Regions from separate parts of the Lutispora sp. QWL-02 genome, predicted to be linked through region 1. Evidence: a T-box and tRNA genes for the amino acid it is inferred to sense, from the RefSeq annotation. Region 1 holds a T-box; the other holds one or more tRNA genes.

Region 1 (4,216 bases):
AACTAAAGCTTAATAAGATTTGCAAGTATATTTCCCAAAAATATAAATTTGGTTTTGACCTGGATTCAATTCTTTCCAGATTAATCTACGGCAGAGTTATCTTCCCTTCTTCAAAACTCGCAACTTATGCGCTTTCTAAAAGGTTTATTGAACAGCCGAATTTTGACTTGCATCAAATATACCGAGCTCTTGAAGTACTCGCCAAGGAGACTGATTTTATTCAATCTTGTTTATACGAAAACAGCCTGAAAGTTTCAAAAAGAAATACCGGTATACTTTACTATGATTGCACCAATTACTTTTTCGAAATTGAACAAGAGGATGGAGATAAGCAATATGGCCCTTCTAAAGATCATAAGCCTAATCCAATCATTCAGATGGGTTTATTTATGGATGGAGATGGTATTCCTCTAGCGTTTAGCATCAACAGAGGAAATATGAATGAACAGTTGACTTTGAAGCCATTGGAAAAGAAAATTATTTCTGACTTTGAGCTTTCTAAATTTATCATCTGCACCGATGCAGGACTGGCTTCTGAAGATAATCGAAAGTTTAACAGCAAGGATGATCGTGCCTTTATTACAACACAGTCTATAAAAAAATTAAAAGAACACCTAAAAAAATGGGCTCTTGACCCAGATGGCTGGAAACTCCCGGGTAGCGAAAAAACCTATGCCATTTCTAAGCTTGATGAGATGATAAATAAAGCTACTACTGAAGATAAAGCAAAAATAAAAGCTGCAGTCTTTTACAAGGAACGTTGGATCAAAGAAAATGGCTTTGAACAAAGACTGATTGTAACTTATTCTATTAGATATAGGGATTATCATCGTAAAATTCGTAGTTCTCAAATAGAACGTGCCCGAAAGGTTATAGATACAAACCCAATAAAAATCAAGAAATGCAACCCTAACGATTATAAAAGGTTTATACATAAAACAAGCTATACCCCGGATGGAGAAGTCGCAGCAAAAGAGATCTATAGCATTGATTCTTCACTCATAGAGAAAGAAGAAGCCTTCGATGGTTTTTATGGAGTTTGTACAAACCTTGAGGATGATGTATCTAAAATCATCAAAGTAAATCACAGAAGATGGGAAATTGAAGAATGCTTTAGAATTATGAAAAGTGAATTCAAAGCAAGACCTGTGTACTTAAGAAACGATGACAGGATTGAAGCTCATTTCACCACTTGCTTTATATCTTTGATTATTTACAGGTTACTTGAAAAGAAGCTCGAAGAAAAATACACATGCCATGAGATTATTAGTGGGCTAAGAGATATGGGCTTTTTGGAAGTTAAAGGCGAAGGGTATGTTCCAACCTACACTAGAACAGATTTTACCGATGCTATTCATGATGCTTTTAATTTTCGAACAGACTACCAGATTGTTACTACAAATATGATGAAAAAAATTTTTAAAGATACGAAAAAGTAAAAAAAGTACGCACTTTTTACATCAATATTAAATCCTGCAAGATTCCTTGTATCAAGGCTTTGCAGGATTTCTATTTTGTTCAACTGTCAAAGAGGGGATTGTAATGTTGTAAAATATGTAAGTCAATAACAAAATATTTAAAAATTGTATAATAAGGCACGGAGAAAGATTCATTTTAATAATAGAAATGGATACAGGGTAATATGTTGTTGCCCTGTATTATGGCGTTATACTGGCTTATAAACTATTCTTTATGTTTACAAAATGCGATTCTTCCGCCTCTTTATTTGTACATTATTGAACTTTTTATTGTAAGACTTAATGCCACTATCTTGTTTAACAAATTGAATGCAATGACAAAGCTGGGCAGAGGTTGCGTTTACAATGTCAACTGAGCCACATGATATTGATACACAAGATTAATCTAAAAATATTGACAAAGATGAAATTTTGCGATAAAATCACATACAATATTACAAAAGTGAAGAATGGGAATAGTAGAAGAATATGAAGCTTATAGAGAGCCATAAAACGGTGGAAAATGGCAGCGTTCAATCTTCAAACTCACCCAGGAGCTGCTGCCTGAAAATAGTAGGGTAAGACGGCGCCCGCCGTTATAGGGCTTCAAGTGGATTAGTTCAGTGTTGAATGATGATCAATTAGAGTGGTACCGCGGTTTGCCCCGTCTCTTTGCAGGAGACGGGGTTTATTTTTTTATCAATATGGATGGAGTGATAAGCATGTATAACGTAGAAGTCGATAGGAAATGGCAAAAAAAATGGGAGGAAACCAAGCTGTATAAGTTCAATCCTGATAGAGTGGATAAGAAGCTTTATTGTCTTGAGATGTTTTCCTACCCATCCGGTGCAAACCTTCATGTAGGACATTGGTATAATTTCGGACCTACAGACTCCTGGGCAAGATTCAAGAGGCTCCAGGGCTATGAGATATTTCAACCTATGGGTTTTGACGCCTTTGGCCTGCCGGCAGAAAACTATGCAATAAAAACAGGGATACACCCCCATGATTCTACCATGAAAAACATTCAAACAATGGAGAAACAGCTCAAAGAAATTGGAGCGATGTTTGACTGGGATTATGAAGTGGTTACCTGTTTGCCCGAATACTATAAATGGACCCAATGGATATTCCTGCAGCTTTACCATGCAGGTCTTGCTTATAGAAAAGAAGCGCCTGTAAACTGGTGCCCCAGCTGCCAGACAGTTTTAGCCAATGAGCAGGTAATAGACAGCCATTGCGAGAGATGTGATTCGGAAGTCACCAAGAAGAATCTTACTCAATGGTTCTTTAAAATAACAGCCTATGCAGAAGAGCTTTTGCAAAAATTGGAGGACCTTGATTGGCCGGATAAAACGAAAAAGATACAAAAGAATTGGATAGGCAAATCAGAGGGCGCTGAAATAGAGTTTAAAGTTGAAAATTCCGATATAGCTTTCAAAGTTTTTACCACCAGAGCGGATACATTATGCGGAGTAACCTATGTGGTGCTGGCCCCTGAAAGCCCAATAGTGGATAAAATTGTGTCCGGAGATTGCCGCAATTCAGTAGAAGAATATAGAGAATGGGCGAAGAAACAGAGCGAGGTAGACAGATTATCCACTACAAGAGAGAAAACTGGTGTATTTACAGGAGCCTGCAGCATTCATCCCATAACCGGCGAAAGATTGCCCATATGGATTGCCGATTATGTACTGGCAACCTATGGTACCGGATGTGTAATGGCAGTGCCGGCACATGATGAAAGAGATTATGAGTTTGCACAAAAGTTTGATCTTCATATCAAGAGAGTTATTGAAAGCGCTGACGGCAGCGATGCTCCATTGCCTTATGTAGACTATGGAGTATTGGTCAACAGCGGTGAATTTGACGGGATGACATCTGCAGATGCCAGAATGAAGATCGTAGATAAACTGGCCAGAGAGAACAAAGGCGAAATAAAGATAAACTACAGATTGAGAGATTGGCTGGTATCCAGACAAAGATATTGGGGCTCTCCTATCCCTGTAGTTTACTGTGAGCATTGCGGGACAGTGCCGGTACCTGAAAAGGATCTGCCTGTGCTGCTTCCATATGATGTAGAATTTACTCCCGATGGAGAATCACCGCTCAAAAAGTGTGAGGAGTTTATAAACACCACCTGCCCCAAATGCGGAGGGCCGGCTAAGAGAGATGCGGATACATTAGACACCTTTGTATGCTCTTCCTGGTATTACTTGAGATATCCGGACAATAAGAATGCAGATGAGGCATGGAATAAGGAATGGATAGACAAGATGCTGCCTGTGGATAAATACGTGGGCGGTGCAGAGCACGCAGCAATGCATCTTTTGTATGCCCGATTCTTTACTAAGGCATTGAGGGATTTAGGATATTTGAAATTTGACGAGCCCTTTACATCTTTAAGACACCAGGGAGTAATACTGGGACCTGACGGTAATAAAATGAGTAAATCCAAGGGTAATGTCATTTCCCCCGATAGCTTTATCAGCGAGTACGGATCTGATGTATTCAGATTATATCTCATGTTCGGTTTTGCCTATGAAGAAGGAGGCCCCTGGAGCGATGGAGGAATCAAGGCAGTTGCAAGGTTCTTGAACAGGATCGAGAGAATAGCTGAGAGAGTGCTCGAACTGAGAGGCAATGAGAGCAAGACCGATATGGCGGCTTTCGAGAAGGATTTGAACTATGAGAGGCATAGAGCGATAAAGGAAGTAGAGGCCGATACTGAGGAGTTCCATTTCAATACGGCCATAGCA
Region 2 (4,216 bases), 730 kb from region 1:
CTTTATGATCAAATAAAAAAACAGCAGTACAAAGATCAGGATAATGTTTTTTAGCAAAAGTTCGGGACTATTGAGGCTGAATGAACCTGCAAGGATGCTGGTGCATATGACATAGGGACTCACACCGTTTATCATGGACGCACATAATAAAGCCATTGAGAAAGGATTTAAGAAATCCAGTATAACTATCCTCCCCATAAAAAATCCGAAAAAAGCCCCGCCGGCAATCAGCATAAAACCACTGCTCTGTGCAATAGCCCTCAGCTTGGGCATCGCTTTCTTCCCGGGAGCAATCAGATCTACCAATATACCCACCACCTGTTATTTATTAAATCAAGCTTTTGTGCCAACCGCTTCAATTTTATGATTCTGCAAATACTATGAAGTCTTTATCTTTAATCCTGTAAAGTTTATATTACCAAAAGCTGGCTGAAATATTTGTCAAGTTAGGTTTGGGCGGGAAAAAATATTTGTGACAAGTTAAACAACGAAATGACATAATCTTAAAATAATGCGACAAAAGAGGAGACGGAAACCACTGAAAGACACGGAATTTTTCACGGAAAAACACGGAAGGATTTTTTGTGAAGTTTCAGTGACTTTTCGTGTTTGCCGTTCCCCATCGCATTTTAAAACTAATGCGCCGGATTACTCGAGGGGCTGTTGACTCTGCTGCTGATTCAGGCTGTTGCTGCTGTTCAGATAGTTCAGGCGGTTGTTCAGATACATCAGATGCTTATCCATATCTACCTTCATTTCCTCATATTTTTGTTTTGCGGTCTGATCTTCAGTAGACTCGGCCGCCATCGAATAAGTGCCTTTTGCAGCCTCTGCTGATGCTATGGCTTTCTTTAAATCGCTTTGCACTGTCATTTTCAATTCACCTCATTTTAAAATTGATTTCATTAGATATTCTGTTTATTTAGCGAATTAATATGTAGAACATTTTTTGATTTTTTATGAATAAAATGCATTTTATTAAAAAAAGACTTTACAGTCCTTTTAATGGGGATTTCCCATGCATAATAAAAAATATCGCAAAACTTGCGATATTTTTTATTGAATCTTCTATTTTACGAGAAATTCTAAAATTTCTGCCGCATTGGTATCAGGCTTTGCTTTCGGAAAAACCTTCATAACCTTTCCTTCTTCATCGATTATATAAGTTGAGCGCACTACGCCCATGCTTGTTTTGCCATAAATTTTTTTCTCCTGCCATACACCATATGCCTGAATTGCCTTGAGCTCCGGATCCGATAACAGGATAAAAGGCAGCTCATATTTGGTCACAAAGCTCTGGTGGGATTTTTCACTGTCCTTGCTGATGCCTATGATCACAATATCATTGTTCTTAAAGCTGTCATATAAAGCTTTAAAGGCTTGAGCCTGGCGTGAGCATCCGGGAGTATTATCCTTGGGATAAAAATACACGACCACCTTTTTGCCTCGAAAATCAGAAAGGCTTACGGCATTGCCATCCTTGTCATTCAATGTAAAATCAGGTGCTTTTTCTCCAATATGCAACATAGCTTTATCTCCCTTACTTCTTTATTAGCAATATTATGGCATTTTTTATACCATACTTCAAGATTATGGAGCAAAAGAAATCTATACTTCCCTATAAATTATAAAAAGCTTGCAAAGTTATTTGCTTTGCAAGCTTTGTTTCAAATGGAGCTGGTGGACGGAATTGAACCCCCGACCTGCTGATTACAAGTCAGCTGCTCTACCTGCTGAGCTACACCAGCGTATCTAAATTATTATAGGCTTTATGGTGACCCATGGGGGAATCGAACCCCCGTTACCGCCGTGAGAGGGCGATGTCTTGACCGCTTGACCAATGGGCCATATCTTTTGCTTCAAAAATAAATGGTAGCGGCGATTGGATTTGAACCAATGACCGTTCGGGTATGAACCGAATGCTCTAGCCAACTGAGCTACGCCGCCGTTATCTGATTGTAATGCATCATGACAATCATCTTTTAAATTTTGGTTGCGGGGGAGGGATTTGAACCCACGACCTCCGGGTTATGAGCCCGACGAGCTACCGGACTGCTCTACCCCGCGATGAATACTGGTGCCGGAGACCGGAATCGAACCGGTACGGTCTTTTGGGACCGCAGGATTTTAAGTCCTGTGCGTCTGCCAGTTCCGCCACTCCGGCCAACTGCTCGGCTATCACCGTACAGCGACAAATATAATTATATATGTTTTATCCCCAATCGTCAACAACAATTTTATGAAATATAAAAAAATCCTGAATTGGAGGCTCTAAAAGACTCCGCTGTATTTTATTACCATGCCCTCAAGATTATCATTTTCGCTTATGATGATCTCCTCAGCATTCAGCTTTTCCATAATATATTTTGTTATAAAAATACCTGCAGGTATGATATCGGCTCTTTCTTTCTGCAAGCCTTTTACAACATACCTTTCTTTAACCGACATAGCCTTCAAGTTTTCAAAAATTTTGTTTAAAAATTCTCTGGCTAATATAGTATTGTGAACTATCTCCCAATCATATACTTTCATTTGATGGAAAATCGAAGCCGCAGTTGTCGCGGTACCGCCAATAGCCACTATTCTGCCTATTTTCTTATTTTTCAAAAAAGATAAAGCGTCCCTAAACAAAAGATCCAGATTTTTTTCCAGGGCATTTATATCTGATTGATGGATCGGATTTGTTTTGATAAACTTTTCCGTCATCCTGACGGCTCCTGCATTAATACTGGCAGAATAAAGGATATTCTCACCTTCGCTCAACACCAATTCAGTGCTTCCGCCTCCAACATCTATAACAAGAAGGTTTTCACTCTTCCCGAGGCCATAGGATGCTCCAAACATGCCTATCGCTGCTTCCTCTTCTCCATCTAAAACTTTTATGGTCAAACCGGTTTCATTTTTCACCTTTTCCAGGAAATCTTCTCTGTTGCCTGCATCTCTTATAGCGCTGGTAGCAGCTATTGTAATCCTTTCCGCTCCAAAGTCTTCCGCTTTTTTCATAAAATATTTGATCGCTTCAATGTTTTTCTGCATCGCTTTTTCGGTAAGCAAGCTTGAATGTCCCATATCTTTGCCTATCCTGGTCGTAATAACTTCTTTAGTCTTTCGCTTGAAATTACCTCCTACAACCTCACATAACATCAATCTTATAGAATTAGTTCCCAAATCTATTGCGGCAATTTTACTCATACGAATCTCCTTTATGTTAGTTTTTAAAAACAATACTGTCAGCATAACTGACAGTATCATTGATTATATAATTTTATCTCTGGGCAATGTCTCCCTTGCGGCTATAACCGCCGCTTCTCTTTGACTCTCTATTCTTCATAAATTCCTGAAGCCTTTCCTCGCTCTCCTTCATGAATTTCGAAAGCCTATCCTCAAAGCTTCCGTTCTGGGTCTTCTTAAATTCTTGCTGCCAGTCTATTTCAACAGGCTTTGTGGACTTTTTAATCGTCTGGGCCTGCTTGATCGACAGATTTATCTTTCCGTCTCGGTCTATGTTCAATACCTTCACTCTGACCGATTGTTTTTCTTTTAGATAGCTGTTTATATCTTTTATATACGTATCAGCAATCTCTGAAATGTGGACCAGTCCGGTTTTCCCCCCCGATAGTTGAACAAAAGCACCAAATTTGGTTATATTGGCTACAACTCCATCAACTATCATACCTTCCTCTATAGGCATACTGAAAAAATTCCTCCTTTAATTTGCAATGGGTGATAATTAAAAATAATTTCCAGAAGATATTAGAAAAAAATTACTATAACTAATTACCCCCTTCTTGCAAATTGACATCAGACGAGGACTGATCAACATATACTCTCTCATCGGGCTTAACCAATCCAAGCTGCTCCCGGGCTGCTTTCTCGATATACTCCTTGGTTGAAGTATCCTTAAGCATGTCCTGCAGCTTTTGATTCTCTTTTTTGGCTGTTTGAATTTTCCCGGATATCTCCTGCTGTGATTTTTTCAGCCTGTATATGGTGACTTGCTGGCTGGCAATGGTGAAGGCAGCATAAAGAATAAATATAAACGCAAAAAAATTAGTCCATATTATTTTCTTTTTTCTTTTACTCTTCATAATGCCTATCCTCCCAAATTTCTATAGCCGTTGTTCATCCTCTTTATGATTATCCCTTTTAATTATCAGTTTATAATATTTCTTCGCATCTCTCAATAGTTTTTTAGGCAATAATGCTTTTTTCTTAG

Evidence for each region. The T-box of region 1 lies ahead of leuS (leucine--tRNA ligase). A T-box ahead of a tRNA ligase gene usually reads a tRNA of that ligase, here a tRNA-Leu.
Region 2: it encodes a tRNA-Leu, which carries the amino acid that the T-box ahead of leuS (leucine--tRNA ligase) is inferred to sense. The anticodon was not compared.

What each region holds. Positions count from the first base shown of each region.
Region 1 covers NZ_CM177762.1:1,891,455-1,895,670, forward strand. The annotation lists gene AC4HCY_RS08680 (IS1634 family transposase) at 1-1,439, shown strand, start outside; T-box leader at 1,915-2,132, shown strand; gene leuS (leucine--tRNA ligase) at 2,180-4,216, shown strand, end outside.
Region 2 covers NZ_CM177762.1:1,164,751-1,168,966, reverse strand. The annotation lists gene spoIIE (stage II sporulation protein E) at 1-306, opposite strand, end outside; gene AC4HCY_RS05165 (DUF1657 domain-containing protein) at 649-873, opposite strand; gene bcp (thioredoxin-dependent thiol peroxidase) at 1,069-1,527, opposite strand; tRNA gene AC4HCY_RS05155 (tRNA-Thr) at 1,673-1,748, opposite strand; tRNA gene AC4HCY_RS05150 (tRNA-Glu) at 1,773-1,847, opposite strand; tRNA gene AC4HCY_RS05145 (tRNA-Met) at 1,871-1,947, opposite strand; tRNA gene AC4HCY_RS05140 (tRNA-Met) at 1,991-2,067, opposite strand; tRNA gene AC4HCY_RS05135 (tRNA-Leu) at 2,076-2,164, opposite strand; gene AC4HCY_RS05130 (Ppx/GppA phosphatase family protein) at 2,272-3,192, opposite strand; gene AC4HCY_RS05125 (S1 domain-containing RNA-binding protein) at 3,266-3,691, opposite strand; gene ftsL (cell division protein FtsL) at 3,774-4,088, opposite strand; gene yabQ (spore cortex biosynthesis protein YabQ) at 4,110-4,216, opposite strand, start outside.